Regions from separate parts of the Arthrobacter nitrophenolicus genome, predicted to be linked through region 1. Evidence: riboswitches for the same ligand, from Rfam matches in the RefSeq annotation. Region 1 holds a riboswitch; each other region holds the start of a gene.
The links. A riboswitch is a leader RNA that binds a small molecule or an ion and turns the genes downstream of it on or off. The one in region 1 is predicted to bind thiamine pyrophosphate.
Positions count from the first base shown of each region.

Region 1 (10,111 bases):
GGACCGGCATCCGGCTGGACCGCGAAGCTGCCCAGCGCGAGCGTGAGCAGGCCGAGTGGGAAGCAGCCCACCCGGACCAGGCCGCCGGTCCCGGCCAGCCGCAAACCCCCTAAACCGGCCGGATCCTGCCGGCGGGTCCCCGTAGACTTGTCCCGAAACCCCACCAACGCATTGGAGCAGTTGTGACCACTGAGCGCACCCTCGTCCTGATCAAGCCCGACGGCGTCGCCCGTAACCTCACCGGTGCCATCCTGGCCCGCGTCGAAGCCAAGGGATACACCCTTGCTGAACTGAAGAAGGTGGAAGCCACCCGCGAACTGCTCGAGCAGCACTACGAGGAGCACATTGGCAAGCCGTTCTACGAGCCGCTGGTGGAGTTCATGCTCAGCGGACCCGTGGTGGCGGCCATCTTCGAGGGCCACCGCGTCATCGAGGGCTTCCGCTCGCTGGCCGGCACCACCGATCCTACGACGGCGGCCCCGGGCACCATCCGCGGCGACTTCGGCCGCGACTGGGGCCTGAAGGTCCAGCAGAACCTGGTGCACGGCTCCGACTCCACAGATTCAGCCGAGCGCGAGATCAAGATCTGGTTCTAGGCGACCTGAACGAAGCAAAAGGGAAGGCCGGTGTTCTGACGAACACCGGCCTTCCCTTTGCCGTTAATGCGCCTAGAATCCTGACGTTCCCGCGAACACCTGGATGAACGCGAAGAAGATGCTGGCGGCGACGGCCACGTAGAGCAGGGCCACGATGATCCAGCCGGAATCAGCCACAACACGTGCTGCGCCGGAGCGGAGCGGGATGATGCCTGCGCTGATATTCCGGATGGTGACCCAGATGAAGAGGGGGATCATGGCGGCCCAGACGATCATGCAGAAGGGGCACAGGATGTGGATGTCGTAGAGCGCCTGCGACCACAGCCACACCACGAACGCGAAGCCCAGGGTGACGCCCGTCTGCAGGCCCACCCAGAACCACCGGGCAAAGGTGGCGCCGGACAGCAGTGCCATGCCTACGGTGATGATGACGGCGAACGCCACGATCCCGATAAACATGTTGGGGAAGCCGAACAGGGAGCTCTGCCAGGTCTTCATCACATCCCCGCAGGAAATCCAGGGATTGACGTCGCACACGGTGGTGTGGTTCGGGTCCTGGAGCACGGCAAGCTTTTCCAGGACCAGGGTCCCGGAAGCCAGCCAGCCGACGGCCCCGGTGATCACCAGCAGCCAGCCGAAAGGCCGGTTGCGGGCCATGAAGGGCACGGCTGCGGAACTGGTGTCCGGGCCGGTGGTCCGGTCCGGGGCTTCGGTGCCGCTGGCGGGGGAGATGCTGGGCATTGGTATGGGGTCCTTTTCGTCCGGTGCTCCTTGCCCGATTGTAACGCCGCGGGCTGGATGCCACTCCCAGGAAAAAAGGTCCGCAGCCTCCGCCTCCGCCGTGATTTAGTCCGGATGTGAGAGAATGAACCTGGCTGGAAGCCGATCCACATTCGGACTCCGGTCCGGTGGACTGTTCTCAAGACCGCCAATGATGAGCAGGGCAGGCTTCGAAGGCTGACAGCACTCCCGCGACTCCATTGGACGGCACCTGGTTGTGGCACGTAGAACAACGGGTTTCAGGACGTCCCCCGGCTCCCACGGGCTGCCGCACCCCAATGCCGGTGCGAACCTGGGAGTATCCACTTGACTTCTGTCAACGCCTGCGGGTTTTGACAATATGTGCCCCAATGGGTGCCGGATGTGGCGGTACGTCAGGGGCAGGAGTGTAGCTGCATATGGAAAACGAGCAAGACTTGGCCGTTAACGGCGAAACGACGGCCACAGAGCCCGCCGTTGCACCCAAGAGGACCCGCCGCAAGGCGGCACCGAAAACCGACGACGGCGGCGCCACTGTCCCGGCCGACGCCGCCACCGCGGAGAATGTCGAGGCTGCGGCGGAGGAAACCAAGGCACCGGCCCGCCGGACCCGTGCACGCAAGAAGGTAGACGCCGCGGAGCCCCTCCCCGTGTTCGCCGGCGACGCCGCAGAGACCGCAGCCGCTTCGGCTGATGCCGCCGAGGGCGCGCCTGCCGCGCCGGAAGCGGAAGAGAAACCCGTCCGCCGCCGTCGAGTTGCCACCCGGAAGGCCGCTGCCCCGGCAGCCGGGGCTGCAGCAGCAGAGCCGGCTGCGGAAGCTGCGCCGGCGGAAACTGTTTCCGCGCAGCCGGAGGCGGCTGCCGGCGGAGCGGAAGACACCGTCGCAGCTCCTGCCGCGGAGCAAACACCTGAGGCAGCGTCCGAAGAGGCGCCCGCAGCTGCGGACGCCGGCCAGACGCCGTCGGACGCTGCCGCCGCCAGTGAAGCGCCGCAACAGCCAGTGGCCGGGCAAGCAACCGAGACGGAGGAGCCTGCAAAGGAGGCTGCCAGCCCCTTCGCCTCGCTGTTCCTGGAACCGGCTTCCCCTACTTCCGTACTGTTCCAGGCCCCCGACCTGAGCACTGTCGTGCGCCCGGCTCCGGCCGTCCCCGAGGAAGTGGAAGAGGACGACGCCGAGGACGACGACACCGACGATTCAGCTGGCCGCCGCAGGCGCCGCAGCCGTGGCCGCCGCAGCCGCGGCCGTAGCGAAGACCGGGCCGCGGAGGCTGCCACTGACGGCGACGCCGGCGAAGACGCCGAAGCGGAGGGCGACGAAGGGTCCGCACTCCTGGAAGAGGGCGTCACCTCGCGCCGGCGGCGCCGGCGGCGCCGCGGCGACCAGGACCTCGAACTGACCGGCGGCGGGGACGACGATCCGCCCAACACGGTGACCCGCGTCCGTGCGCCCCGCGCGGTGAGCGAAGCGCCCGTGAGCAACCGCGTGACCAGCGTGAAGGGTTCCACCCGCCTTGAAGCCAAGAAGCAGCGCCGGCGTGAGTCCCGCGATACCGGGCGCCGCCGCACGGTGATCACCGAGGCAGAGTTCCTGGCGCGCCGGGAATCCGTGGACCGCCAGATGATCGTCCGCCAGCGCGACGACAGAATCCAGATCGCAGTCCTCGAGGACGGCGTCCTCGCCGAGCACTTCGTCTCCAAGACCCAGCAGGACTCGCTGATCGGCAACGTCTACCTGGGCAAGGTCCAGAACGTGCTGCCCTCCATGGAGGCGGCATTCGTTGACATCGGGCGCGGCCGCAATGCTGTCCTGTACGCCGGTGAAGTCAACTGGGAAGCCGTCAACCTCGAAGGCAAGCAGCGCCGGATCGAGAACGCCCTCAAGTCGGGCGACACCGTCCTGGTCCAGGTGACCAAGGACCCGGTGGGCCACAAGGGCGCACGCCTGACCAGCCAGATCTCGCTGCCCGGCCGCTACCTCGTGTACGTCCCCGGCGGGTCCATGACGGGCATCTCACGCAAACTGCCCGACGTCGAACGCAACCGGCTCAAGCGCATCCTCAAGGACCGCCTCCCGGAGCAGGCCGGCGTCATTGTGCGCACCGCGGCGGAAGGGGCGTCCGAGGAAGAGCTCACCCACGACATCAACCGGCTGCGCGCCCAGTGGGAAGGCATCGAAAGCCAGTCCACCTCCACCAAGGTCCTGGCTCCCGAACTGCTGTACGGCGAACCGGACCTCACCATCAAGGTGGTGCGCGACGTCTTCAACGAGGACTTCTCCAAGCTGATCGTCTCCGGTGAAGAGGCCTGGGACACCATCGAGGCCTATGTCACCTACGTTGCCCCGGACCTGGTGGGCCGTCTCGAGAAGTGGACCAAGGACCAGGACATCTTCGCCGCCTGGCGGATCGACGAGCAGATCCACAAGGCCCTGGAACGGAAGGTCTTCCTCCCGTCCGGCGGTTCCCTGGTGATCGACCGCACCGAGGCCATGACCGTGGTGGACGTCAACACCGGCAAGTTCACGGGCAGCGGCGGCAACCTGGAGGAAACCGTCACCAAGAACAACCTCGAAGCAGCTGAGGAAGTGGTGCGCCAGCTCCGGCTCCGCGACATCGGCGGCATCATCGTTATCGACTTCATCGACATGGTCCTGGAATCCAACCGCGACCTGGTGCTGCGCCGGCTGGTGGAGTGCCTGGGCCGCGACCGCACCAAGCACCAGGTCGCCGAGGTAACGTCCCTGGGCCTGGTCCAGATGACCCGCAAGCGCATGGGCACCGGGCTCCTGGAGGTCTTTGGGGAGCAGTGCGAGGCTTGCGCCGGACGCGGTGTCGTCACCCACGACGACCCCGTGGAGCACCGCCGCGCCAACATCGTTGCCGCTGAACACCATGTCCAGCGCACCGACAACCGGCCTGACGCCCGGGCCGAAGGCCACCGGAACGAGGGACAGCGGACCGACAGCAGCCAGCCCGGGGGACGCCCTGACCGCAAGCGCCGGCGCGGACGCGGCGGCCAGCAGCCCGAGGCTGCCCCGGCAGCCGCGGTGCATGTCCACACCGTCCATCCGGACCCGGCCGACGCCGAGCGCCACGCCAAGGCTGAAGCCACCCGGCTGGCCCTTGCCAACATCGCGGCGGCCGCGCATGCTGCGCACCTGCATGACGACGAGGTTGCGGCGGCCCGGCAGGCGCAGTCGGCCGCCCAGCCGGCAGCGCCGGCCGTGGAAGAGAAGCACGACGCCGGCACCCCGCCACGTCCTGCGGCTGTCCTGACCTTCGGCGGCGAGAAGGTTGTCCTTCCGTTCGTGGAGCATGCGGAAGAGCAGCAGCCCCGCCCGGCCCTCACCCTGGACAGGCTTGCCGAAGCGTTCGCCCACCTGGGCGAACCGGCACCTGCCGCCGAAACACCGGCGGAAGAGCCGGAAGCCAAGCGGCCCGAGGCCGTTCCGGCGCAGGTGGAGCAGCCGGTTGCCCCCGCGGAAGCTGGGAAGGACTGGTCGGACCACACGTTGGAACAGTCCCGCCAGCGCCGGCCGCGGCGCAACCGCAGCGCCAGCCGCGCCCAGGGTGCCGCCAACGAAACCACCGTGCAGCAGCACGAGAACGTTCCGGCGGCCAGTGCCGGACATACCCATGCTGCAAAGGCCCCGGAACCCGCGGCGTCCTCACCGGAAGGCAAGGAAGGCGCGCCCAAGCCCGCCGAAGCGCCCATCATCCTGGGCGTCGGCGTTCCTGCCTCGGAGCTCTAGCTGTACTAACCCGGTTGGTTGGTGACACGGCTGACTGGTGAGGCGCCTTTGAGTGCGGTGTGGGGCCTGCGGCGATTGTAGTACTGGATGAAGTCCGGGTAGCAGGCTTGCCGTTCGGCTTCTGAGCCGTAGGCCCTGGCGTAGGCCCATTCCTCCTGCAGGATGCGGTTGAACCGCTCAACCTTCCCGTTGGTCTGTGGCCGGTATGGTCTGGTGCGTTTGTGCCTGATCCCGGCCTCGGCCAGGACAGCGGCGAAGGCACGGGAGCGGTAGCAGGAGCCGTTGTCGGTCAGGACCCGCTGGATCCTGACGCCCTGGGCGGCGAACGCGGCGATGGCGTTGCGCATGAATGCCGAGGCCGTCTCCTTGGTCTCGTCCGGCAGGATCTCGGAATAAACGAACCGGGAATGGTCGTCCACCGCGTGGTGCAAGAATGTGTAGCCGCGGACCTGGCCCCGGCCCCTGGTCCGGCCTTCAGCGAGGTTCCGGGCCCGGGCATTCGCTTCGCCCTGCACCCGCCCATGGATGCGGTGGCCGCCACCGTTCGGGATCCGGCCGAGTTTCTTGACGTCCACGTGGATCATCTCGCCCGGCCACGCGTATTCGTACCTGCGGGCGCGGTCCCGGCCACGGACTCTGATCCCTGTTGCCGGGTCGGTGAACCGCAGCGGAGGGCAGAGATAGCGGGCCAGGATGCGGTGAACCGTGGAGACGTTCAGGTGCAGGTGATAGGCGATCCGGGCAGGGCCCCACCGCCGGTTCACCCGCAGTCCGAGCACACGCCTCTCGGTGCGCACCCGGGTCCGGTGCGGGCAGGTCAACGGCCGGCTCCGCCGGTCCTGCAGCCCAGCCTCTCCCAACTCCCGGTAGCGGCGGGACCAGCGCGCGGCCGTCGGAACGGAAACGTTGAACCGCTCAGCAGCCCGGCGCAACGGCCACCCATCAACCACGATGCAACGGGCCAGCTGCCGACGCCCCGAATGAGCCAAAAACGCGTTACGGTGGGACACGAGGACCTCCTGGTTTGTGTTCGCTCTCGACAAGCACCACACAACACCCGGAGGTCCTCTTATTGCTTCAAATCAATCCCCGTGTCACCAACCTGCCGGGACAATACATCTAGCCCGGGCAGGGCCAGCCACCGGGAAGTCCCCGTTTCATGGACGATTCCCCTCCGCATCCCGGGGGGAACGGTCCATGAAGCGGGGACTTCCTGCATGCGGGGGCTGTCACTTTTCCCGGGCTCCCATGTCAGCGGCTAGGCTGGGAAACCGACACGGGGTGCCGCGCGAAGGGCCGGCTGAGATCCAGACCCGTTGAACCTGTCCGGCTAGTACCGGCGAAGGGATGTCTTTTGTCTTCGACGCTCTTAATACCCGCGGAAACTTCCCAGCCAGGCGCTGTCCCGGATGCAACCGTCCAGGCCGCGTCCGCCCGGCCGGCGGCAGGCCGGGACGTGCCGCGCGTCCTGTCCATTGCCGGTTCGGACCCGTCGGGTGGCGCCGGCATCCAGGCGGACCTGAAAAGCATTGCAGCTCACGGCGGCTACGGCATGGCCGCCATCACCGCGCTCACAGCGCAGAACACCCGCGGCGTGGCGGCAGTCCACCTGCCGCCCGCGTCATTCCTCGCCAGCCAGCTGGACGCCATCAGCGACGACATCACCATCGACGCCGTCAAAATCGGCATGCTGGGCGACGCCGGGGTGATCGCCACAGTCCGGACCTGGCTGGAGAAGGTGCGTCCCGCCGTCGTGGTCCTCGATCCGGTGATGGTGGCCACCAGCGGCGACCGGCTGCTCCAGGAATCCGCCGAGGCGGCGCTTCGCGACCTGCTGCCGCTGGCCCACCTCATCACGCCGAACCTGGCCGAACTTGCGATGCTCGTGGGCGAAGAGCCCCAGGATTCCTGGGCCGGGGCCCTGGAACAAGGCCGGAAGCTGGCCGACGCCACCGGAGCAACCGTGCTGGTGAAGGGCGGCCACCTGTCAGGTGCGCAGTGCCCGGACGCCCTGGTCAACACCGCCGGCCTGCTGCGGACCGAAGTCATCGAGGTGCCGGGGGAGCGGGTGGCCACCAGGAACAGCCACGGAACGGGCTGCTCGCTGTCCTCTGCAATGGCCACGGTGCAGGCGCGGCTGGGGGACTGGGAAGCGGCGCTGCGGGAAGTGAAGCCCTGGCTGGCAGGAGCGCTGGGGGACTCTGCCCGGCTTGAGGTAGGGACCGGGAACGGGCCGGTGCACCACTTCCACCACCTGCGGCCCGTTCCGCAGCCGGGGGCGTTTGAGGCCCTGCTCCGGGCGGAAGCCGAAGCGGACCTGGATGCCATCTACCGCCTGGACTTCATCCGCGGCCTGGTCTCGGGCAGCCTGCCGGAACGGGAATTTGCCTACTACCTGGCCCAGGACGCCATTTACCTGAACGGCTACTCCCGCGTGCTGGCACGGGCAAGCGCCCTGGCCCCCACGGACGCGGAGCAGCTGTTCTGGGCCGGATCCGCGCAGCAGTGCCTGGAGGTTGAGTCCGAGCTGCACCGGTCCTGGCTGAGCACGCGTCCCGTCCGGGCCGAACTCGGCCCCGTGACAAAGTCCTACGTCGACCACCTCACCGCGGCCTCGGCGTCGGGCAGCTACGCGGTGCTTGCCGCGGCTGTCCTGCCGTGCTTCTGGCTGTATGCGGAGGTGGGCAAGACCCTCCACGCACAGTTCCTCGCCGCGGGGGAACCGGCCGGCCACCCCTACGCGGAGTGGCTCCGGACCTACGCTGACGAGGACTTTGCCGCAGCGACCCGCAAGGCTATCGCCATCGTGGACGCGACCGGACGGGCCGGCTCGGACGGCGAACGGGCGGCCATGGTCACGGCCTTTAAACAGTCCTGCCGCCTGGAAGTGGACTTTTTCGACGCGCCGCGGCTGCACGCCTGAGCCTCCGGGCCCCGTCCCGCCGGTACCATTGTTGGTGCGCGGTCCCGCCGCCCGGCCGGCCTGTGGTTGCTATCACAGCCGGCGCGCCGGAGCCAGCCTCATTTGCGGCCGAAGACGAAATTAGCGTAGTCTAGTTCTTCGGTGCTTACGCCAACACTTGGGTTATGACCCCACGGCGTTGAGGCACAGCGAGAAGCCAGCCTGTTAGAGCCGGTTCCGCACGCAAATTTAGTTAGAAACGTCGAGAGAAGTGAGTTCCCAAGTGGTGTACGCGATTGTCCGCGCAGGCGGCCGCCAAGAGAAGGTTTCCGTCGGAGACTTCGTTACCCTGAACCGCGTCGCCGGTGGGGCTGGCAGCACCATACAGCTGCCCGCGCTGCTCCTGGTAGACGGTGACAAGGTCACCTCCGCCGCTGCTGACCTGGCCAAGGTGACTGTTACGGCTGAGATCCTCCAGGACCTCCGCGGTCCCAAGGTTGTCATCCAGAAGTTCAAGAACAAGACCGGTTACAAGAAGCGCCAGGGTCACCGCCAGGAACTGACCAAGGTCAAGATCACCGGCATCAAGTAACCACCGGTTACTGTTCAGGTTTTTCAGCAAATTCCCCAGAATTTAGAGGCAGGCATTTCAGATGGCACATAAAAAGGGCGCGAGCTCCACTCGCAACGGCCGCGACTCCAACGCTCAGTACCTCGGCGTCAAGCGCTTCGGCGGCCAGGTAGTTTCCGCCGGCGAGATCATCGTCCGCCAGCGTGGCACCCACTTCCACCCGGGCGCCGGCGTGGGACGTGGCGGCGACGACACCCTGTTCGCACTGACCCCGGGAGCCGTTGAATTCGGTACCCGCCGCGGTCGCCGCGTCGTCAACATCGTTGCTGCTGCAGCTGCAGAGTAACAACCAGCATTAAAGCGGTGGAGCGGGCCTGATGGCCCGCTCCACTGTTCTTTTAACCGCATTACAATCGTGATGGCGCTTTTGGCGCCGCGAAAACAGCACTGAGGAGATTTACGTGGCCAGCTTTGTAGACCGGGTAGTACTGCACGTATCCGGCGGTAGCGGCGGCCACGGGTGTGTCTCCGTCCACCGCGAGAAGTTCAAGCCCCTCGGCGGGCCCGACGGCGGTAACGGCGGCAACGGCGGGGACGTCATCCTGCGCGTGGACCACCAGACCACCACCCTCCTTGACTACCACCACGCACCGCACCGCCACGCCACCAACGGCGGTCCCGGCATGGGCGACTGGCGCGGCGGCAAGAATGGCGAGACCCTGGTCCTGCCTGTTCCCGACGGCACCGTGGTGAAGTCCAAGGACGGCACCGTCCTGGCGGACCTCGTGGGCGAAGGTGCCGAATTTGTGGCGGCGGCCGGCGGCATCGGCGGCCTGGGCAACGCGGCCCTGTCCTCCCAGAAGCGCCGGGCTCCGGGCTTCGCGCTCCTCGGCATCGAGGGCGAATCCCGGGACATTGTCCTGGAGCTGAAGTCCATCGCGGACATCGCACTGGTCGGCTTCCCGTCTGCGGGCAAGTCCAGCCTGATCGCCGCCATGTCCGCCGCCCGGCCCAAGATTGCCGATTATCCCTTCACCACCCTCATTCCAAACCTTGGCGTGGTGCAGGCAGGCGATGTCCGTTTCACCATCGCCGACGTGCCCGGACTGATCGAAGGGGCCAGCGAGGGCAAGGGCCTCGGCCACCACTTCCTGCGCCACGTGGAGCGCTGCGCCGCGCTGGTCCATGTCCTTGACTGCGGCACCCTGGAATCGGACCGCGATCCGCTCTCCGACCTCGCCATCATCGAGGCCGAGCTCGAAAAGTACGCCGTGGACATGAGCTACGCCGGACAGGACGGCGAAGTCGTCCCGTTGAACCACCGTCCGCGCCTGGTGGCGCTGAACAAGGTGGACCTGCCGGACGGCAAGGACATGGCCGACTTCGTCCGCCCCGAGCTGGAGTCCCGCGGGTACCGGGTGTTCGAGGTGTCCGCCACCAGCCATGAAGGACTGCGCCAGCTCGGCTTCGCCATGGCGGAGATCGTCCAGGCGGCCCGCGACGCGGTGGCTGCCGCGCCGCCCAAGGTGCA
Region 1 is NZ_CP174504.1:4,066,356-4,076,466, reverse strand. Features, by position in the region: gene ACJJV6_RS18845 (DUF4233 domain-containing protein) at 1-113, shown strand, start outside; gene ndk (nucleoside-diphosphate kinase) at 183-596, shown strand; gene ACJJV6_RS18835 (vitamin K epoxide reductase family protein) at 669-1,337, opposite strand; gene ACJJV6_RS18830 (Rne/Rng family ribonuclease) at 1,775-5,107, shown strand; gene ACJJV6_RS18825 (IS481 family transposase) at 5,113-6,117, opposite strand; TPP riboswitch at 6,375-6,472, shown strand; gene thiD (bifunctional hydroxymethylpyrimidine kinase/phosphomethylpyrimidine kinase) at 6,564-8,030, shown strand; gene rplU (50S ribosomal protein L21) at 8,293-8,601, shown strand; gene rpmA (50S ribosomal protein L27) at 8,663-8,926, shown strand; gene obgE (GTPase ObgE) at 9,042-10,111, shown strand, end outside.

Region 2 (10,111 bases), 1.6 Mb from region 1:
TCCGACCGGGCGGCTGAAGACATGCTGGACCGGACGCCGTACATTCAGGCCGTCATGGGCGGGGACACCGTGGTGCCACCCGTCCGGACCGCGGGAGGAGGTCAATGAGCCGCCGCCGCATTTCACTGCGCCAGGAACTGCCGCTCCTGGTGTGGCTGGTGATCGTGTGGGGTGCTCTCTGGCAGGACTTCAGCCCCGGCAACCTGCTGTTCGGCGCGCTGCTGGCAGTCGCCGTCGCCCGGCTCTTCTACCTTCCGCCGGTGGAGCTCAGCGGCCGCTTCAACATCCTCTACGCCATCCCGTTCGCCCTGGCGTTCCTGGCGAAGGTGGTTGTTGCCAGCGCCCAGGTCCTGCACCTCGCTATCACCAGGGGACCCAAGGTGACCAACGCCGTCGTCGCGGTTACCCTGCGGAGCCACCAGGACCTGATGGTCACCGCCACCGGGCACGTCATATCCCTGATTCCCGGTTCCCTGGTGGTGGAAGTGGACCGGTCAACGTCCACCCTCTACCTGCACGCCATCAACATCAGCACCCCGGAGGACGTGGAAAACCTGCGCAACGAAGTGAGGTCCATCGAGGCCGGACTGATCCGGATCATGGGCACGCGCGAAGAACTGGAAGCAGTCCGGATGGAGGCAGCCGCATGATGCAGGCCGTCCTGGCCGTCACGGCCGTCATCTTCTCCCTGGCCGCCGCCGGGGCCATCATCCGCATAGCGCGCGGGCCCTCGCTGCTGGACCGCGTCCTGGCCTCCGATGTGCTGCTTGCCATCCTGGGCGGGGCGCTGTGCGTGGACATGGCGGTGAACCGGCACCTTAACAACCTGATGCTGGTGGTGGCCATCTCCGTCATCGGCTTCATCGGATCGGTGACGGTGGCCCGGTTCGTGGCCGACCGGAGGGAGCAGCCCAGTGAGCCCTGATACCTGGACCTTCGACCTGGCAAGCGCGGACGGCTGGATCAACCTGGTGTCCGCCGTGTTCATGGTGGTGGGCGCGGTGATGTCCCTCGGCGCGGCCATTGGCCTGCTGCGCTTCCCGGACCTGCTGAGCCGCATGCACGCCGCCACCAAACCGCAGGTTCTGGGCCTGTTCCTGCTGCTGGCGTCCATCGGGCTGCAAATGCGGACCTGGTGGGTGTGGCCGGTGCTGCTGGTGGCCTGGATCTTCCAGCTCCTCACGGTTCCCGTCTCGGCGCACATGGTGGGCCGGGCAGGCTACCGGACCAAGCACCTGCACCGCGAGCTGCTCACCTCGGACGAGCTGGAGGCAGTGGTGCAAAAAGCCGCCGCCAAGGCCGCCCGCGAGGACGGCTCCGGCGACGGCCCTGAACGCCAGCCTTAGAGGCTAGACGACGTCCTGGCTCTTCGCGAACCGGGTGATGGCACGCTGGGTCCCGCGGTTGGTCAGCACCTGGATCACGGCACTCACCGACGCGGACACGAGCGCGAACGTGAGGGCGGTGCGGAGCGTGGTGGGGACATCCTCCTTGTCGCCCTTGGGCGGCTTCCGGCCCGTGGTCTTTTCCCAGATCACGTCCACTGCCTTGGTTCCGGCGAATCCGGCCAGCAGGCTGATGCCCGTGCCCAGCAGCTTGATGAAGAAGTTCATTCCGTGCCTCCTAGCGTCGTGAAATCAGGACTTCCCCTAGCCTAACGTCAGGGTGGCCGCCCCACGTCAGGGCGCCCTCACCAGGCCTTCCCAGTTCACGGTCCAGTGCGGCGGAAAACCGGGCGCATCCCGGTCCGGGCCGCCGTCCCAGCCGGCAGCCATCAGGGCAACGGCCGCCAGCAGCCCGCCGTTGCCCGGCAGGTACAGCGGCAGTGATTCCGTCTGCCGGTTGTGGCCGTTGGGCAGCACCAGGTTCTTCGCTGCGTCCAGCAGGAGCGCGTCGACGGCGGTTTCCGGGTCTTCGAGCCTGGCGGCGGTCATGGCCATCACCGGATAGTCCCAGCCCCAGGTGCTGTCCCAGTCCCAGTCGGCCAGGACGCTGGCCAGGGTTGCGCGCATGATGGCGGGATCGATGAGGTCCGTCCGCGGCAGCACCCCCAGCGCGTAGAGCATGGAGGGATGGTCCGTGCGGATGGTTGTACGGCTCCACACCGATGGCCGCGTATACCCCGTCCACCACCGTGGGGCGCACCATCCCGTCCGCCACCTCCGCCCACTTCTTCCGGGGCGGCAGCCCCAGCCGCTCCCGCCAGGTGTTGGCCACCCGCAGGGCCCACTGCCAGTAGGCGAGCTCGAAGGTGGGGTTGCTTGCGGTGGTCCTGGTGGATTCGTAGCTCTCCTGGGCGGGCACCAAGGGCGGGCCCAGCTCATAACCGCGGGCGGTCGGGTGCGCGAAGCCGGCCATGAACTCGGCGCTTACACAATCTCCGCGAACTCCTCCAGCAGGTCCCGCGATGGCTCCGCCCGGTACGCCAGTTCCGCGAGGTGGATGGGGTGCGGCTGCTGCCAGATGAGGAACGTGCCGATGGGGCTGGGGCTCTCGCGCCCGTCCGGGCCCACCTGCTTGGGCCAGCGGACGCCGTCGAACCCCTGGGCCTTCGCTGTCTGCCGGGCGGGCTCCAGGATGGAGGCGTACCAGCGCAGCGCGGGCAGCAGGAGTTCGGTCCGGTCCCAGGCCGCGAAGTGGGCTGCATGCCACCAGTGCATCTCCAGGTGGAATCGTCCGCGCCAGGAATTGCAGACCAGTCCTGTTTCCTGGGGCGGCAATGAGCCGGAGCAGTTGATGGCGGTGAGGTACTGGGAAAGGACCGCCCGGCGTTCGATCTCCGCCGCGCGTGGATCGTCCGGTGCGGAAAGTTCGACGGCGGCGCCGGACTTCCAGAATTCCGGCCACGCCGTGCGGGAGGCCCGGATGACGGCGGTGCCGGCCCCGGACTTCTGCGGTGCGCCATCCCCGCCGCCGGTGTTTCCGGTACGCCTGGCGCTTCCGATGCCCCCGGTGCCGCGGGGCTGGCAGTCACCCGTACCGGTGCTGGTGAAGTGGACACTGAAATCCAGGACCTGCTGTCCGGCCGCAGCCCGGACCAGGACGGTGTGCGGGCCGGTCTGCTCCAGCTCCATGCCGCTGCCCATGACCTGCACCCGGTAGGCCGACCCGTCCAGGTCCCGGGTGATGACCCAGTTCCGCCCGCCGCCGGCAGCCTGCCGCTCCGCCAGCGTGGTGGTGTGGGCGTCGGGGCGGGACCAGTCGGCAGCGTTGTGCCAGGCACCGGAGCCGTACGGGAAGGCCAGTGAGACGGCCAGGCCGTGCTGCAGGGCGGCAGATTCGATCTTGAAGCCGAGTTCGTCCCTGCCGGGGTGGCAGGCGGTGCACACTGTCACCGGATGCCCCTGCAGCCTGAAATTGCTGGTGGCCGTGCCGGTCCAGAGGTCAAGGACCTGGCTGGTGTTGGAGATGTCGTCCGCTGCCAGCTCCGGGTTTCCGCGCGCCGGCAGGACGAAGCCGATCCGCCCCAGGTCCAGCCGGTGCGGGTTGGCCCGCAGCCAGGCCTCGCTGTCCGACGCACCGGTGTCCCGCCCGTCCACGATGCCGCCCACCATGTCCACGTACGGCACCGGGCCCCGGGGCGAATCGTAAAGGACGGTGGATCCGGCCAGCGTGTAGTCCTGCCCGGGCGGAATGGAATGCCAGCCCCACTGCGACTGGGTACCGAGCAGGGTGCCTGGCGGAAGCCCGTCCCGTGCGGCCACCGGGTACCGGGCGGGCAGGGACTGCAGGCCTGTCAGGTCCATGGTGAAGCAGAATTCCCCGTTGCCTACGGAAATGGGGCTGCGGGGATCAATGGTGCGCTGCTCCACGTTGTGGCGGCGCACCAGGGTTTCGCGGTCGATGACTGCCTGTTGGCTGTGCAAGTGCGCACGCTCCTCGGATCAGAAAACGCTTTCCGAGAATCCATCCTTGTGCGCTGCCCCGTGGGTGTCAACCACGTGGGTCCGTCCGGAACTTGATCATTTTGTGGGTGCCGTCGCAGTAAGGCTTGATCGCTGAAGCCCCGCACCGGCACAGGGCCACCGTCTTCCGTTCGCGGGGGACCGGCTCTCCTGAGGGCGTGACGATCTCGAAGTCCCCCCGCACGATGAGTGGCCCGTCCGGGCACACCACGATGGAACTCTCGGGCTGGTCCTGGTCCATGGCGGCTCCTCCGCCTGCAGGGGCGGTCATGCTGCCACGGGCATTGCCGCCCTGAGCGAGGAGCGGCCGTTTTCCCAGGACTCAAGAAGGTGGGCGGAAAGCCTGATGTCAATGGCCATGACCGCCGTTGCCCCGAACAGGACGTCATCCAGCAGTTCCGGCTCGGCTTCCACCAGCCCGCCGGCAAGGTCGCGGCCCGCGATCTGCTCGTGGACCGCATCGGCTTCCACATGTTCGTCGAAGTAGTGGGTGACGCCGGCATCGAAGCCGTGGCGGCGGAAGCCGTTGCCGTAGAACCGGTTGGGCTGCGAAGACGTCATCTCATAAATGGCCAGGTGCCCGATGATGGCGCCGCGGAGGCGCCGGTTCAGCCCGCACAGGGACATCAGGTTGACGGCCGCCAGGGAAACCGCCGGAACGGTATCGACGTACGCGCCGTAGGAGTCATCCATCCCCAGCCCCCGCATGGTCCGGGCGAACAGGGCGCTGTGCATCCGGTCCGGACGTCCGCCGCCGTACTCGTCCGCCTGGATTTCCACCAGCGCCGCCTTGGCCCGGCCGCTGAGGCGGGGGATCGCCCACGTGTGCGGATCCGCCTCCTTCAGCTGGTACACGGACTTATGGATCAGGAACTCCTTGAGCTGGTCAAGGCTGGCCTTCCTGGCCACATAGCGGGAGACGCTGGGGCCGGTGTCCCTGCCGGCAAGGCCGAACAGCACATCTGCCACTGCGTCGCTGGTGAGGTCGGCGGCAGCCGGAAGGTCCAGCTCTCCGGCGGCGTCGCCGGCTGCCGCGCGAAGGGCCGCCTCAAACGGCTTTTCCAGGGCCTGACGGACCTGGATCAGCCCGGCATCCCATTCCCACTCGTCCGTGACGCCGTCGAGGCCGGAGTAGTGCAGTTCGTACAGGCAGAAGAGGGCCAGCTGGGCATCGTCGTCGCCGATGATGTCCGCAGTTTCCGCCAGCCGGTTCAAGGTGAGCTCCCGCAGCCCGGCCAGGGCTTCGGCCGGGCCCGCCGGCGCACCCGCCAGGACGTCGAGCAGCATGCCGCTGATGGGGCCTCGGGGTTCCGGGATTCGCATGGGATGCTCCTTGGTTTCGGGTTGTGGCGGTGCCGTCTGCGCTGGCGGCAGGTGGGTCAGGTCAGGATTTCCGGCTGCCCGCCGGGGTGGTCCGTGGCGAGAGGAGGACGGCAATGACGATCATGGCCAGCCCCAGAATGAGGTGGAGCCAGTTGTCCGCATAGTTTTCGGGGATGAAGTTGGCGGGGGTCTCGTCCCCGATGAGCAGGCCGTACAGCCACAGGACCAGGTAGATGACGCCGCCGTACGTGAGGAAGTTCCGGGCCTGCCGGTGGGTGCGTGCCATGAACAGTCCGGCGGCGCCGAACAGGAGGTGGACAAGGTTGTGGAGGACGGACACCTGGAATATGCCCAGCAGCAGGGCCCCCGAGCCGGGTCCGGCGAAGCCAAGGGAGCCATAGTTGCTGGTAATGCCCGGAACGAACCCAAGGGTGCCGGCGAACAGGAAGACGCCGGCAACGCCCAGCGCGGACCACTGCAGTGCGGTCCGGACGCCGGGTGGACGGGTGCTGACTGCCATGTCCTGGACTCCTCGTACGCGGTGGAAACAACATAGTAAGCATGATTACTAATAAAAGCTAAGCAAGCTTGGTTTCCGCGCCCGGAGCTAAGGCCGGTCAGGATGTTCCCGTCAGGCCGGTCCGGTCCAGGTGTAGGGGTTCGGGTGGTGCCCGCCGCTGCGGGCCTGGTCGTACCCCTGCTGCCATGCCTTGCCGACGGCGGACACCAGCTCGGCCAGCAGGGGATAGTAGGGATGGTCCGGGCCGATAAAGATCATCTCGTCCTCCGCCCTGTCCACCGCCGCCCGGACGGGGTTGTCAGCGGGATTGCCGGTCATGGTGCCCCGTCAGCCCCGGCGGACCGCAACACCTCACGCATGGCCTCCACCACCAGGTCATGGTCCTGCACCTGCGGCAGTCCGGATACGGTGACGGTGGCAACTGCCCCCACCCCCGTTACGTAAACGGGGATAGAGCCGCCGTGGGCCGCATAGCGGCTCTGGTCGAACCAGCCTTCGTCCTCGATCCGGCCTCCGCGCAGGCGCCCGCGAAGCCCTACCAGCAGGGAGGGCACCTCGTACCGCGCAGCGGTCCGTTGCTTCGCCCGGATCCAGTGCTCGTTGTCCGGCGTGGCGCCCGGCAGTGCCACATGGAACAGCACCTGTTCACCCTTGGTGATGTCGATCGCGATGGGCAGGCTGCGCTCCTTGCCCAGCTCCACCAGGAGGAGGCCAAGGTTGAGCGCGTCATCCATCGAGAAGCCCGGGAACTGGAGTTCGTGGATTTCACCCTCGATGCGGCCGATGAGGGCCTGCAGGGATCCCTCCGGCTGGGCGTCCTCGGAGTCCGGGTCGAACTCGGTCACATGCGGCTCATTGGCGGTCATGGCCCACAATCTACCCCTGTCCAGGTGTAAACTGGACCACGCCCAACAGGGCAATCCAACGCATCATCCAAGCAAGCAACACATAACGACAGGGGAGCGCCGCCGTCGGACCTGGCAAGGCCGGGAACCGCAGGTGGGCGCTGAGAGTGCGGACAGCCGCAGACCCTCGAACCTGATCCGGTTAGTACCGGCGCAAGGGAGTCGAGTTCTCGAAGTCCGGCAGCGGCGAAGTGCCGACTGCCGTGCTTTCCCCTCCTGTTTCCCAGGAGGATTCCATGAGCACTGCAGCAATCAAGAAGACCACCAGCAAGTCCTGGCGCGTCGTGGACATCGTGGTGGCGGCCCTGATCGCCATCGCCGGCGGCGTCATCTTCTGGGCCTGGTCCCAGGGCGCGGCCGCGGTGTCCGGCCCCATGAACGCCGTCTACCCGCCCCTGACCGGCCTGATCGCCGGCGGCTGGATGATCCCGGCCGTGCTGGGCATGCTGATCATCCGCAAGCCCGGCGCAGCCCTGTTCTGCGAGACGGTCGCAGCCACCGGTGAGCTCCTTATGGGCTCGCAGTACGGCGCGTCCGTGCTGTTCTCCGGCTTCGTCCAGGGCCTTGGCGCCGAAATCATCTTCGCGATCTTTGTCTACAAGAAGTTCAACCTGCCGGTGGCGCTGCTGGCAGGTGCTGCCGCAGGCCTGTTCTGCGGCCTGAACGACTCCTTCGCCCCGTGGGGATGGAACATCGCGTACGCCGGCGGCGACAAGCTGGCCTACATCATCTTTACCGCCATCTCCGGCGCGATCATCGCCGGTGCCCTGTCCTGGATCGCCACCCGCGGCCTGGCCAGGACCGGCGTCCTGAGCTCCTTCGCTTCCCGCAAGGCGGCAACGGAGCCCGTCTTCTCCTGATGCAGGCACCCAACCACCACGGCGCGGCCGGGGCGGTGCGGCCGGCCGCAGTCACGGCGCGTGGCTGGGGCTGGCGGCACGCCGGGCGCGCCAAGCCCGCCGTCCACGCCCTTGACCTGGACATTCTGCCGGGGGAGCGCGTCCTGCTGCTCGGACCCTCGGGCGCAGGCAAGTCCACGCTCCTGCATGCCCTCGCGGGGGTCCTGGGCGACGTGAACGACGACGGCGAGGCCGGCGATTCCGACGAGTCCGGTTCGCTCCTGGTCGACGGCGGGTCCCCCCGCGGCCAGCGCGGCCGTGCCGGCCTGATGCAGCAGGACCCCGAAACCCAGGTGGTCCTCTCCAGGGTCGGGGACGACGTCGCCTTCGGCGCCGAGAACCTCGCCGTGCCCCGCGACGCCATCTGGACTCGCGTGCACGAGGCGCTTGCCGACGTCGGGCTGTCCCACCTGCCGCTGGACCATCCGACGTCGGCGCTGTCCGGCGGGCAGAAACAGCGGCTTGCGCTGGCAGGCATCCTGGCGATGCGGCCCGGGCTGATCCTGCTGGACGAACCCACGGCCAACCTTGACCCGGCAGGTGTGCTGGAGGTCCGGGACGCCGTGGCACGCTGCCTGGACAAAACCGGGGCCACGCTGGTGGTGGTGGAGCACCGGGTGTCGGTATGGAAGGACCTGGTGGACCGGATCGTAGTCCTGCGGCCGGGCTCTGCCGCCGACCCCGCTGTCCTCCTCGACGGTCCGCCGGACCGGGTCCTGGACGAGGCCCGCACCATGCTGGCGGCCGCCGGCGTATGGGTGCCCGGCTACGTTCCGGCCACCCGTCCCCGCGCGGGCGACGCCCGGCCGGGCGCCGGAGACCTGCTGCTGGCAGCGGAAAAAACGGCTGTGTCCCGGGAACGCCCGCGCCGCAGCGGGTTCCGGAAAATCCCGCCGGTTCCGGTGCAGGAAGACATCACCGCGCAGGTGCGGGCCGGGCAGGCGCTTGCCATCACCGGGCCCAACGGCGCCGGAAAGTCCACCTTTGCCCTGACCCTCGCGGGCCTGCTGGAGCCGGTCACGGGCAAAATCTCCGCAACAACAAACCTCAGCCGGGACGCCGGAATCGACCCCTTCCGCTGGAAGGCCGAGCAGCTGATCGAGCGGATCGGTACGGTGTTCCAGGAACCGGAGCACCAGTTCGTCACCGGCAGGGTGCGCGATGAACTGCTGTTTGGCCCGCGCCACCTGGGACATGGCGAGGACCGCGTTGACGAGCTGCTGGAACGGCTGAGGCTCACGCCGCTGGTGGACGCCAATCCCTACACCCTTTCCGGCGGGGAAAAGCGGCGGCTCTCGGTGGCCACCGTCCTGGCGGCCAGCCCGCAGGTCCTGGTCCTGGACGAGCCCACGTTCGGCCAGGACGCCAACACCTGGGCCGAACTGGCGTCCTTCCTCTCGGAGCTCCTGGACTCCGGAACGGCCGTGGTATCAGTGACCCACGATGCCGAGTTCACCGCCGCCCTGGGCGGAACCGAACTGAAGCTGGCGGCGGCGGAGAAGGTGGCCCTGTGAGAAAAGGTGGCGCTGTGAGAAAGGCTGACCTGTGAGGCAGGAACTGCACCTGCGCGGCAACAACGCCCTGCTGACCCGCGCCAACCCGCTCAGCAAGCTGGCCGCCGTCATCCTGATCACTGTGGTCCTGGCACTCTCCATCGACTGGGTGTCCGCCACGGTGGCGCTGGCCTTCGAAGTCCTGCTGTTCCCGCTTGCAGGGCTCACGCCCACGCTGCTCTGGCAGCGCGGCTGGCCGCTGATCCTTGCCGCCGCCGTGGGCGGCTGGAGCACCTCTATCCTGGCGCCGGACAGCGGACGGACGCTGATCGACGTCGGCATCTGGACCATGAGCGAAGGGTCCCTGGAGACGGGACTCGGGTTCATGCTCCGCGGCCTGGCCATCGCGCTGCCGGCGGTGCTGCTGATGAGCTGCACCGATCCGACGGACCTGGCAGACGCGCTGGCCCAGAAGGCGCGCCTGCCGCACCGGTTCGTGCTCGGCACGCTGGCCGCCATGCGCCTGGTGGGCATGCTGGCTGAGGAGTGGCAGACCATTGGCATGGCGCGGCGCGCACGGGGCGTGGGGTCACGGGGCAGCGTCCTGCAACGGGTGAAAGCCACGCTGGGGCAAAGCTTCGGCCTCCTGGTGCAGGCCATCCGGCGGGCGTCGAGGCTGGCAGTCACCATGGAGGCGCGCGGATTCGGCGGCGGGACCCGCACCTGGGCCCGCGCCTCAACGTACAGCGTGCTGGATGCGTGGGTGCTGGCGGGCGGGCTGCTCATGGCAGGACTCGCCGTGGTGGCCGCCGTGTCTGCCGGCACCTGGAACATGGTGTGGCTGGGAGGCTAGGGTTCCTGGGTGCACGAGTGGTTGTAGTCGAAGCCCCGCGCCACGAACTGGGTGAGGACCACCTTGCCGCCGCCCGTTAGCGGTTCCTTGAGGCATGCCCCGGCGGCCCGGTACGCGTTGCGGGCGCCAGCCAGCCAGCTCGGCAACGGGTACAGGTTACTGGTGCTGCTGACGCTGCCCACGATCCGGCCCCACTGCAGGGACGTGGAGTAG
Region 2 is NZ_CP174504.1:1,402,303-1,412,413, reverse strand. Features, by position in the region: gene ACJJV6_RS06685 (Na+/H+ antiporter subunit D) at 1-108, shown strand, start outside; gene ACJJV6_RS06680 (Na+/H+ antiporter subunit E) at 105-650, shown strand; gene ACJJV6_RS06675 (monovalent cation/H+ antiporter complex subunit F) at 647-925, shown strand; gene mnhG (monovalent cation/H(+) antiporter subunit G) at 915-1,346, shown strand; gene ACJJV6_RS06665 (DUF4235 domain-containing protein) at 1,350-1,613, opposite strand; partial or broken gene ACJJV6_RS06660 (hypothetical protein) at 1,680-3,866, opposite strand; gene ACJJV6_RS06655 (CDGSH iron-sulfur domain-containing protein) at 3,934-4,146, opposite strand; gene ACJJV6_RS06650 (iron-containing redox enzyme family protein) at 4,173-5,228, opposite strand; gene ACJJV6_RS06645 (DUF4383 domain-containing protein) at 5,290-5,748, opposite strand; gene ACJJV6_RS06640 (hypothetical protein) at 5,860-6,066, opposite strand; gene ACJJV6_RS06635 (heme-degrading domain-containing protein) at 6,063-6,614, opposite strand; TPP riboswitch at 6,695-6,831, shown strand; gene ACJJV6_RS06630 (ECF transporter S component) at 6,890-7,513, shown strand; gene ACJJV6_RS06625 (ABC transporter ATP-binding protein) at 7,513-9,066, shown strand; gene ACJJV6_RS06620 (energy-coupling factor transporter transmembrane component T family protein) at 9,098-9,898, shown strand; gene ACJJV6_RS06615 (hypothetical protein) at 9,895-10,111, opposite strand, start outside.
Region 2: it holds a riboswitch for thiamine pyrophosphate, as region 1 does, so the genes downstream of both, ACJJV6_RS06630 (ECF transporter S component) here and thiD (bifunctional hydroxymethylpyrimidine kinase/phosphomethylpyrimidine kinase) in region 1, are expected to answer to the same signal.

Region 3 (10,111 bases), 400 kb from region 1:
GCCGCCGCGGCCATCTTCGCGGCTGCCGGAATCCCGGCGTCCACGGCCGGCGCGTTCACGGCCGTCCCCGCGGCCGCCGCGGCTGCTGTTCTTCTTCCCGGTTTCGCCCAGGTCTTCGAGGATCTCGGCGTCCACACCGGCCAGGGTGCGCTTGTCCCGCGGGAGGCGGCCCTTGGTGCCCTCGGGAATGTCCAGGTCCGTGAAGAGGTGGGGCGAGGAGGAGTAGGTTTCCACCGGCTCGGGAACGTTGAGGCCCAGGGCCTTGTTGATCAGGGCCCAGCGGGGAACGTCGTCCCAGTCCACGAAGGTGACGGCCGTCCCCTTGTTGCCGGCGCGGCCGGTGCGGCCCACCCGGTGCAGGTAGATCTTTTCGTCTTCGACGCACTGGTAGTTGATGACGTGCGTGACGTCCTCCACGTCGATGCCGCGGGCCGCGACGTCGGTGGCCACCAGGACGTCCACCTTGTTGTTGCGGAAGGCGCGCAGGGCCTGCTCCCGGGCACCCTGGCCCAGGTCGCCGTGGATGGCGGCGGCGGCGAACCCGCGGTCCACCAGTTCCTCTGCCACCTTCGCGGCGGTGCGCTTGGTCTTGGTGAAGATGATGGTGCGGCCGCGGCCCCTGGCCTGCAGGATGCGGGCCACCACCTCGGTCTTGTCCATGCTGTGCGCACGGTAGATGAGCTGCCGGATGTCGCGCTTGGTCAGGCCCTCGTCGTCCGGGTCTGCGGCGCGGATGTGGGTGGGCTGGGTCATGTAGCGCCGTGCCATGGCGATGACCGGGCCGGGCATGGTGGCGGAGAACAGCAGCGTCTGCCGGACAGCGGGGGTGGCCGCGATCAGGGTCTCGACGTCGGGCAGGAACCCGAGGTCCAGCATTTCGTCGGCCTCGTCCAGGACCACGATCTTGACGTTCTTGAGGCTCAGGTGCTTCTGCTTGTACAGGTCGATGAGGCGCCCGGGGGTGCCCACCACAACCTCCACGCCCTGCTTCAGCGCTTCCACCTGCGGCTCGTAGGCGCGGCCGCCGTAGATGGTGGCGATGCGGGCGTTGCGTTTGCGGGATGCGGTCTGCAGGTCATTGGCCACCTGCACTGCCAGTTCGCGGGTGGGGACGATCACCAGGGCCTGCGGTGCGCCCGGTACGGCGAGCTTCGCGTAGCCTGGGTCGTCCTGGCCGATGACGCGCTGCAGGGCGGGAATGCCGAAGCCGAGGGTCTTGCCGGTGCCGGTCTTGGCCTGTCCGATGATGTCGTGGCCGGACAATGCCACCGGCAGGGTCATGGCCTGGATGGGGAAGGGGTGCGTGATGCCGGCGTCGGCCAGCGATTCCACGATGTCCTCGCGGACGTTGTAGTCGGCGAAGGACTTTTCCGCGATTTCGTGCGGCTTCTCGTCCGAGATGATGGTCTCTTCCGGCTCAATGGTCTCGGTGCCGGTCTCGTCCGTCAGAAGCTGGTGGGTATGCAATTCACTCACAGGGAGTTTCCTTATTCATTTGGGCATTGGCGCTGCCTGCTCAACGGGCCGGCCGGCAGGCCGGTCCGGAGCACGCTCGGGCGCACAAGCAATTCCAGTGGAAGCCGATCGCGGGCTATCTAAATGCTGGCACTGGTGACCAGCGGGCAAATCTCAAGATCGCGTAGGGGCGGGCTTGTTGGTTTCAAATCAAGGAAATCAACGACCGGGCATCCATTTCTACTTCTCCAGTCTAGCCGTACAAGGCCGCAATACCGGCTTTTGCACCCCCGGAGGCGGGTATGCGGGCCCGCAGCGGACCTCAGCCGACCAGTTCGAAGTGGACCTCACGGGTTGCGATGTTGGACGAAAGCAGGCGGACGCGGACCTTGGTGCCGGACTCCAGGTCGCCTGCGCAGCGGGCCGTGACGGCAGGTTCAGCCACCTGGATGATGCCGGAACCGCCATTGCCGTTGCCGTTCTTGCCGTTTCCGTTCCTGCCGATTCCGTTCCTGCCGTTGTTGCCATTGCCGTTGTCTTTTTGCGGCTTCGACCCGGAGATCACGATGGCATCAAACTCCTGGCCAATGTGGTTGACCAGCAGCGCGGCCTCCACGGTGTCCAGCGCCATCCGCTCCATCCGGGACGCCAGCTGGTCCGATCCCGCCATGATCTCGGGAAGCGACGGAAGGGCCTCACGCGCCCAGCCGGGAACGTTGCCGCCATTGCTGAGGGCCTCGCAGATCACCAGCACGAAGCGGTCCACCAGCCGCCGCAGGGGAGCGGTGGTGTGCGCGTAGGCCGCACCGATGGCGGCCTGGATGGCGGCCTCCGGGACGCTGCCGTCAAAAGCTGTATAGGAGGCGCCGCGGAACAGCATCCCCGCCGAGTGCATGATGGCGAGCTGCCGCGGTTCGGTCGGGTCCAGGCTGCGCAAGTACTCGCCATAGCTGACCTCGCCGTCCCACGGCTTTCCCAGCGCCTCGGTCTGGAGTTTGAAGTGGTTCAGGGAGCGTTCGTCCGGCGCGGGCATGGTCCGGAGGATGCCCACTTGCCCGTCCAGCATGATCTGCGCAGCGGCCATGCCCGTCATCAGCGAGATCTGCGCGTTCCAGTCCTCCACGGGCAGCTGCGGCGCGGCAGCGATGCGGTAGCCACCGTCGGGGAGCTGGACGATCTCCTGCTCCGGCATGTTCAGGCTGGCGCCGTCACGGGCACGTTCCAGCTCCACGCGCTTGAGCCCAACCTCTTTCAGCAGCTGCAGGACTGGGGATGCGCCGCCTGCGTCCAGTTGGGCCTGCGCGCCTCTGTAGCTCAGCTTGGCGCGGCTGCGCATCCGTGCCCGCCTGACGGAGGCCGAGGTGACATCGGCGTTGCCGTCCAGGCGGAAGTCCCAGACGAAGGCCGGGCACTCCTGGCCGGGCAGCAGGCTCCCTGCCCCTTCGCTGATGACCTCCGGATGCAGCGGAATCCGGCCGTCGGGGGCATAGAAGGTCTGCCCGCGGCGGCGCGTTTCCTGGTCCAGCGGTCCGCCCGGCTTCACGAACGCCGGAACGTCGGCGATGGCGTACAGCACGTGGTAGCCGCCGCCGTCGGCCTCTATGAACAACGCCTGGTCCAAATCCGTAGACGATGCCGGATCGATGGTGACGAAATCGACGCCGGTCAGGTCATGGGACGGAAGCTCCAGCGCAGCCACGGCCGCCTCGGCGTCACGGACCGCATGCTCGGGGTACGGCCCGGGAAGCTCGAGCTCGCTCCGCAGCGCGCCCAGGGCCTCTTCCAGCGCATTGTTGTGCTCGTGGACGTTGGGAGCCAGCCGATGGTGTGACACGAAAATCAGCCTAGCCCGAAGACCGCCGATTATGCAGGCCATCGGCGGGATGGACGGCAGGGCCGTGTTGCCCCGCGGACAGTTCAGGACCCGCCAGTTCAGGACCCGCCAGTTCAGGAGCCGGCAGCATCCAGAGCGGCCAGGAGTGAGGCCGCCGCTGCGGCGGGGTCCGCCGCTTCGGTGATGGCCCGCACCACCACAATCCTCCGGGCTCCCGCTGCCACCACCTCGCTGACGTTGGAGTGGTCGATGCCGCCGATGGCGAACCACGGCACCTCGTTAGCGGCTTTGGCGGTGGCTGCCGCAGCGTATTTCACCAGGTCGGGTCCCACGGCGGCCCGACCCGGTTTGGTGGGGGTGGCCCAGACCGGCCCCACGCAGAAGTAGTCCAGCCCGGCAGGTCCGGCCGTGGCAACGAGGGCCGCATCCACCTGGTCCGGAGTGTGGCTGGAGAGTCCAATGGCGGCGTTGCCGTTCAGCAAGGTGCGGGCCGCGGGCAGGGGGAGGTCCTTTTGGCCGATGTGGAACACCGGAGCGCCGGACAACACGGCGATGTCGGCGCGGTCGTTCACTGCCCACAGCCTGCCATGGCGCTGCGCGGCTTCCTTCAGGACGGCCAGCAGTTCCAGTTCCTCGGCAGCCTCGATGGCCTTGTCGCGGAGCTGGATGATATCCACTCCGCCGGCGAACGCGGCATCCACGAACTCCGCGAAGTCGCCGCGGTCACGGCGGGCGTCAGTACAGAGGTAGAGGCGGGCAGTCTTGAGCCCGGCGGTTCCCCCGGCGGTGGTGAAGGCATCGGTTGCGGAGGCGCCGGCAGCGGCAGGGGAGTGGGACACATTCATGGCTGCAAGCCTAGTTCCTCTACACTTGCCTCGTACTGCGGGAGCCTGCGGCAGCTGTCATAAAGCGCCGGGCTGAGAGGGCGTCAGAGCCGACCGCTTGACCTGATCCGGGTAATGCCGGCGTAGGGAAGGAGACACATGGGCACCCCCAACACGGCACCCCCGCAACCCACCAACGGCACCGCCAGGGCCGACGTCGCGGTCATTGGCGGCGGAGTTGTGGGCCACGTGATCGCCTGGGAGGCACTGCGCTCGGGCCGCAGCGTCGCGCTGATCGATGACGCACCCGGCAGCGGCGCCAGCTGGGCCGCCGCAGGGATGCTGGCGCCGGTGAGCGAGCTGCACTACCAGGAAGAGGACCTCCTCGACCTGATGCTCGCATCCTCGGCCCGGTGGCCCGGTTTTATCGCCGACCTGGCCGCTGCGTCCGGCGAAAGGACCGGATACCTGACGACGCCGACCCTCGCCGTGGGTGCCGACGCCGCCGACCGCCGGGCCTTGATGGATTTGCGCGCGGTCCAGCAGGCCAACGGCCTGGCTGTTGAGCCTTTGACCGTCCGCGAGGCGCGGCGGCGGGAACCGTTGCTGAGCCCCGCCATCGCCTGCGCACTTGACACCCCCGCCGACCACCAGGTGGATCCCAGGCGCCTGGTGTCCTGCCTTCGCAACGCCCTGGCGGGGGAAACTGCCCGCAGCGGCCGCGCAGCTGCGGGTGCAGTGGATGGGTATGCCGTGCCGGACAGGGCCGTTGGACTGCTGTGGGCTGATGGCACTGTTGCGGGAGTCCGGCTTGCCGGCGGCGGTACAGTCCTGGCCGGAGAAACCGTGGTGGCCAACGGACTGGATGCCGCTGCGCTGGCGGACCTGCCTGAGGGCCTGCACCTGCCGCTGCGGCCGGTGCACGGGGACATCCTCCGGCTCGCCGTACCGCAGCACCTCCAGCCGCTGGTCACGGCCACCGTACGCGGACTGGTCCGCGGTGTACCCGTGTACATCGTCCCCCGGGAGGACGGGACGGTGGTGATCGGAGCCACCCAGCGTGAGGATGCCCCCGCCAGGGGCGTTGCAGCCCCACAAGCTGCCCGGTCCGCTGCCGGAACGGTATCCGCCGGCGGTGTCCACCAGCTCCTCCGGGACGCGCAGGTCCTGGTCCCCGCCGTCGCCGAGCTGGAATTGCTGGAGTGTACGGCGCGGGCCCGGCCGGCGACCCCGGACAACGCCCCGCTCCTGGGCAGGGTGCCCGCCGCTCCAGGCTCCATCCCGGGCGGGCACATCGCGGGCCTGGTCATCGCCACCGGATTCTTCCGGCACGGCGTCCTCCTGTCACCCGCAGCCGGTGCCATCTGCCGGGACCTGATGGACGGCACAACGGACCCCCGCTGGGAGCCGTTCAACCCTGGCCGCTTCTCCGGCCGCGAATCCTCCGCTGCAAGCGTCAACATCAAGGAGACAGCATGAACATCACCCTGAACGGAAACCACCATACGGTGGCTGAGGGGGCGTCCATCACCACGCTCGTCAGCCAGGTCACCGGCCGCACCGTGGGGGCTGACGGCCAGGCCAACGACGGGAACAGGCTGGGCGTCGCCGTGGCGCACAACGCACAGGTGGTTCCCCGGAGCCAATGGTTCTCAACGGCGCTCGCCGACGGTGACGACGTCGAGCTTGTCACGGCAGTGCAGGGAGGCTGACACCATGACGGAATCCACCACCCTGACCTCCACGGCTGCACCCGGCCTGGATGATGTCCTGGTCATCGACGGCGTCCCCCTGGCGTCCCGGCTCATCATGGGAACCGGCGGCGCCCCGAGCCTGGACGGGCTTGGCGCGGCGCTCCTCGCCTCCGGCACGTCCCTGACCACCGTGGCGATGCGGCGCTACTCCACTGCGGAAACGGGCTCGCTGTTTCAGCTCCTGGTGGACCACGGCATCCGGGTCCTGCCGAACACCGCCGGATGCTTCACCGCCCGGGACGCCGTCCTCACCGCCGAACTCGCCCGCGAAGCGCTGGAAACGGACTGGGTGAAGCTCGAAGTCATTGCCGACGAACACACGCTCCTTCCCGACGCCGTCGAGCTGGTGGAGGCCACCGAACAGCTGGTCAACCGCGGCTTCAAGGTGTTTGCGTACACCAACGACGACCCCGTCCTGGCGCTGCGGCTGGAGAACCTCGGCGCCACCGCCGTGATGCCGCTGGGGGCTCCCATCGGCACGGGGCTGGGAATCCTGAACCCGCACAACATTGAGCTCATCGTCTCCCGCGCCTCGGTCCCGGTGGTCCTGGATGCCGGGATCGGTACGGCCTCCGACGCTGCCCTTGCCATGGAGCTCGGCTGCGATGCCGTGCTGCTGGCCACGGCGGTGACCCGCGCACAGAACCCGGCCCTGATGGGGGAGGCATTCAAACACGCCGTCATCGCCGGTAGGCTGGCGAAAGCGGCGGGCCGCATTCCCCGCCGCGAACACGCGCTGGCATCGTCGGCAATGGAAGGCCGGGCCGAGTTCCTCTAGCCCGGCACACGCCGGTTGATGCCCCTGGACCAAGGAGTAGCAGTGGCCGGCAAAGATGCCCTTCCCCGGGAACAGATCGACCAGGCCCTGGCAGGGCTGCCCGGCTGGCGGTACCACGACGGCGGCCTGGTCACCGTCTTCAAGACGCCGACGGCGGCTGCCGCACTCGAGCTGATTGCCGCCGTCGGACGCCTTGCTGAGGAACAGAACCACCACCCGGACCTGGACTGGCGCTACAACCGCGTCTTCATCCGCTACTCGTCGCACGACGCAGGCGGGCAGGTGACAGAACGGGACCTCGCCGCCGCGGCAGGAGCGAGCGAGGCTGCGGCCGCCGTCGGGGCGAATGCGGAACCCTCGCGCTACCCGTCCGGAAACTAGTCATCCGTTAAGCGAAGGTGGCCGCCGCCCCGGAGGGCGGCGGCCACGCGCGTTTGCGGGTTGTTCCTCTGCTAGCGGCGAAGGATGGCAGTGAGGCGCTGCGTGTCCTGGCGGGCCCGGCTGCGGCCCAGGTAAAGGACGGCGGCCACGGCGGCCGCAGTTCCCAGCACGATGGGCAGTACCCACGGAAGCCACGTCAGGCCCGGGCGGTACCCAAAGCCTGCCGCCATCAGGATGATCCAGGTCAGGGCCCCGGCAACGACGGCAACGCCGGCGGGCAGGGCGGCGCCGTACTTGGCATGCCGCCTGTCATTCGCCCAGACGATGAAGCCTGCGGCAACCGCTGCGAGCACAACGATGGTCAGGGAAAGCATGGATCTCCTAGGAACGTTCGCGGTGCCGGGGCTAGAACTGGCCGAACCCTACGCGGCGGACCTCTTCGGCGCCGATTTCCACATAGCCGAGGGCATTTCCGGGAACAATGATCAGGCGTCCCTTGTCGTCGGTCAGCCGCAGCTCGCTGCCGGCATTGATGGCTTCGCCCACAACCTTGGCCACCGTCTCGGCGTCCTGGGTCGATTCCAGCACAATTTCACGGCCAACGTTCTGAACGCCGATCTTAATTTCCACAGGGGCCTCCCAGCCAGTCAAAGTACTCGTGTTTCTCCACGAGGTGTTGTCTTATTTGTAGTCTAGGACTCTTTGGGGAAGCGAGAGATTCCGCGCCAAGCTAAACGGTAGATGAGGTCGCTGGCCACATCGAGGTCCAGGTTGCCGTCCGTTTCGAGCCAGTACCGCGCGCTGACCTGGGCCATTCCGGCCAGTCCCCGGCCCAGGAGCTCGGCTTCGAGATGGGGGAGCTTGGTGTCCTCGGCAATGACGCGTGCGATGGCATCCGCGAAGGTCCGGTTGAATGTTTCCAGCCTGGAGCTGACATCCGGATCGTTGATGAGGTCCGATTCGAAGACCAGCCGGTGGGCCTGATCGTCATTGGCGATGAAGCGGAAGTAGGCCCGCATCACGGCCTGCACGCGTTCCTTGTTGTCCGTGGTGGAGTTCAGCGCACCCAGCATCAGGTCGGTGAGGGACGCCAGGTGGCTTTCCAGCAGCGCCAGGTACAGTTCCCGCTTGGACGGGAAGTGCTGGTACAGGACGGGTTTGCTGACGTGGGCCGTCTCGGCGATCTCGTCCATGGCGGCACCGTGATAGCCGTTGGCCACGAAGACTTCCTGCGCTGCGGAAAGGAGTTGGGCGCGGCGCTCGTCGCGCGGCAGCCGGGCGGAGCGCTGGCCTGCCGGACGCGGGGCCGCCTGCTGTTCGGCGGCGGGCGGGCGGTCAGCCCGTGCTTCAGGGACCACGGTTGTCCTTCTTTCCATTGCGGTTAGCTCCACTTTACTGCGGGGTAATATGACCCGGCGGTATCCCGGGGCATACATTGAAGTATGGCTTCGACTTTCACCGCAAATGTTTCATCTGTTTCCCTGGATCCCCTGGTGGAACCGGCGGGTGAGCTGACCCCTGCCGAGGTGGAGCGCTACTCCCGGCACCTCATCATTCCCGAGATCGGGACCATCGGGCAGCGGCGGCTCAAGAACGCGAAGGTCCTGGTGATCGGCGCGGGGGGCCTGGGATCGCCGGCGCTGCTGTACCTGGCGGCTGCCGGTGTGGGAACCATCGGGATCATCGACGACGACGCCGTTGACCTCAGCAACCTGCAGCGCCAGGTCATCCATGGGGTGGCGGACGTCGGCAGGCCCAAGATCGAGTCCGCCAGGGACGCCATCGCCGCGCTCAACCCGCTGGTGGACGTCCGCCTCCATGATGTCCGCCTGGACGCCTCCAACGCCCTGGACCTGTTTTCCGGCTACGACCTGATCCTGGACGGGGCGGACAACTTTGCCACCCGCTACCTGGTCAACGATGCCGCGGCCATCCTGGGCAAACCGTATGTGTGGGGCTCCATCTTCCGGTTCGACGGCCAGGTCAGCGTGTTCTGGGAAAAACACGGACCGACCTACCGCGATCTCTACCCCGAAGCGCCGCCCGCCGGCTCTGTTCCCTCCTGCGGCGAGGGCGGGGTCTTCGGCATGCTGTGCGCGGCCGTGGGGTCGATGATGGTGACTGAGGCAGTGAAGCTGATCACCGGCGTCGGACGTTCCCTCCTGGGCCGGGTGGCGCTGTTCGACGCCCTGGGCGGCAGCTGGCGGGAGATCCGGGTATCCAAGGATCCCGCGGCGGCACCCATTACGGAGCTGACGGACTACGAGGCCTTTTGCGGCATCACCCCTGCAGCGCCGTCGGACACCGAACACACCGTCACCGCAACGCAGCTGGCCACCATGCTGGCGTCACGGAAGGCCGGGCTGAAGGATTTCGAGCTCGTGGATGTCCGGGAGCCGGGTGAATTCGAGATTGTCCGGATCGACGGCGCGGTGTTGATCCCGCAGGGCCGGATCCTGGCCGGCGACGCATGGGCGGAGATTCCGCAGGACCGGGACATCGTGTTCCTCTGCAAAGCAGGGACACGGTCAGCCAACGTCCTGGCAGCGGCGCAGAAGGCGGGCTACCAGCGGGTCAGCCATCTCGACGGCGGCATCCTCTCGTGGGTGCGCGAGGTGGAACCCCACAAGCCGGTCTACTGACCCGATGCTCTATCAGATATGGCTCCCAAAACTGTGTTTTGGGAGCCATATCTGATAGAGCAAGTTGGGTTCAGGCGCTTTCGAGGCCCCGGTGGTCCACCGGGCATTCAGCCTGGGCGGACGGGCGGGCGGCGGGCTGCTCCACGGTGATGCCGTAGAGGGCCTCCAGGGCCGCCACGTACTCGTCCTGCTGGCCGTTGGCCGCCAGTTCCCTGGCGCGGACCGTAGGGACGTGCAGCAGCTGCTTGACCATGCGGCGGAGTGCGAATTCCACTTCCTCGGCAGCGGCGGTGCAGCCGTGCCGGGCCCGGACTTTTTCCATTTCGGCGTCCAGGACGTTCATGGTGTGGCGGCGAAGGGCAACAATGGCGGAATCCACGGACCGGGCCTCACGTTCCTGTTCAAAAGCGGTGGCGGCACCTTTGACGATGCTGCTTGCCTGC
Region 3 is NZ_CP174504.1:226,874-236,984, reverse strand. Features, by position in the region: gene ACJJV6_RS01050 (DEAD/DEAH box helicase) at 1-1,476, opposite strand, end outside; gene ACJJV6_RS01045 (RNB domain-containing ribonuclease) at 1,778-3,289, opposite strand; gene thiE (thiamine phosphate synthase) at 3,403-4,134, opposite strand; TPP riboswitch at 4,162-4,280, shown strand; gene thiO (glycine oxidase ThiO) at 4,273-5,592, shown strand; gene thiS (sulfur carrier protein ThiS) at 5,589-5,825, shown strand; gene ACJJV6_RS01025 (thiazole synthase) at 5,830-6,645, shown strand; gene ACJJV6_RS01020 (4a-hydroxytetrahydrobiopterin dehydratase) at 6,688-7,026, shown strand; gene ACJJV6_RS01015 (hypothetical protein) at 7,098-7,400, opposite strand; gene ACJJV6_RS01010 (DUF3107 domain-containing protein) at 7,432-7,656, opposite strand; gene ACJJV6_RS01005 (TetR/AcrR family transcriptional regulator) at 7,719-8,384, opposite strand; gene moeB (molybdopterin-synthase adenylyltransferase MoeB) at 8,469-9,668, shown strand; gene ACJJV6_RS00995 (glutamyl-tRNA reductase) at 9,739-10,111, opposite strand, start outside.
Region 3: it holds a riboswitch for thiamine pyrophosphate, as region 1 does, so the genes downstream of both, thiO (glycine oxidase ThiO) here and thiD (bifunctional hydroxymethylpyrimidine kinase/phosphomethylpyrimidine kinase) in region 1, are expected to answer to the same signal.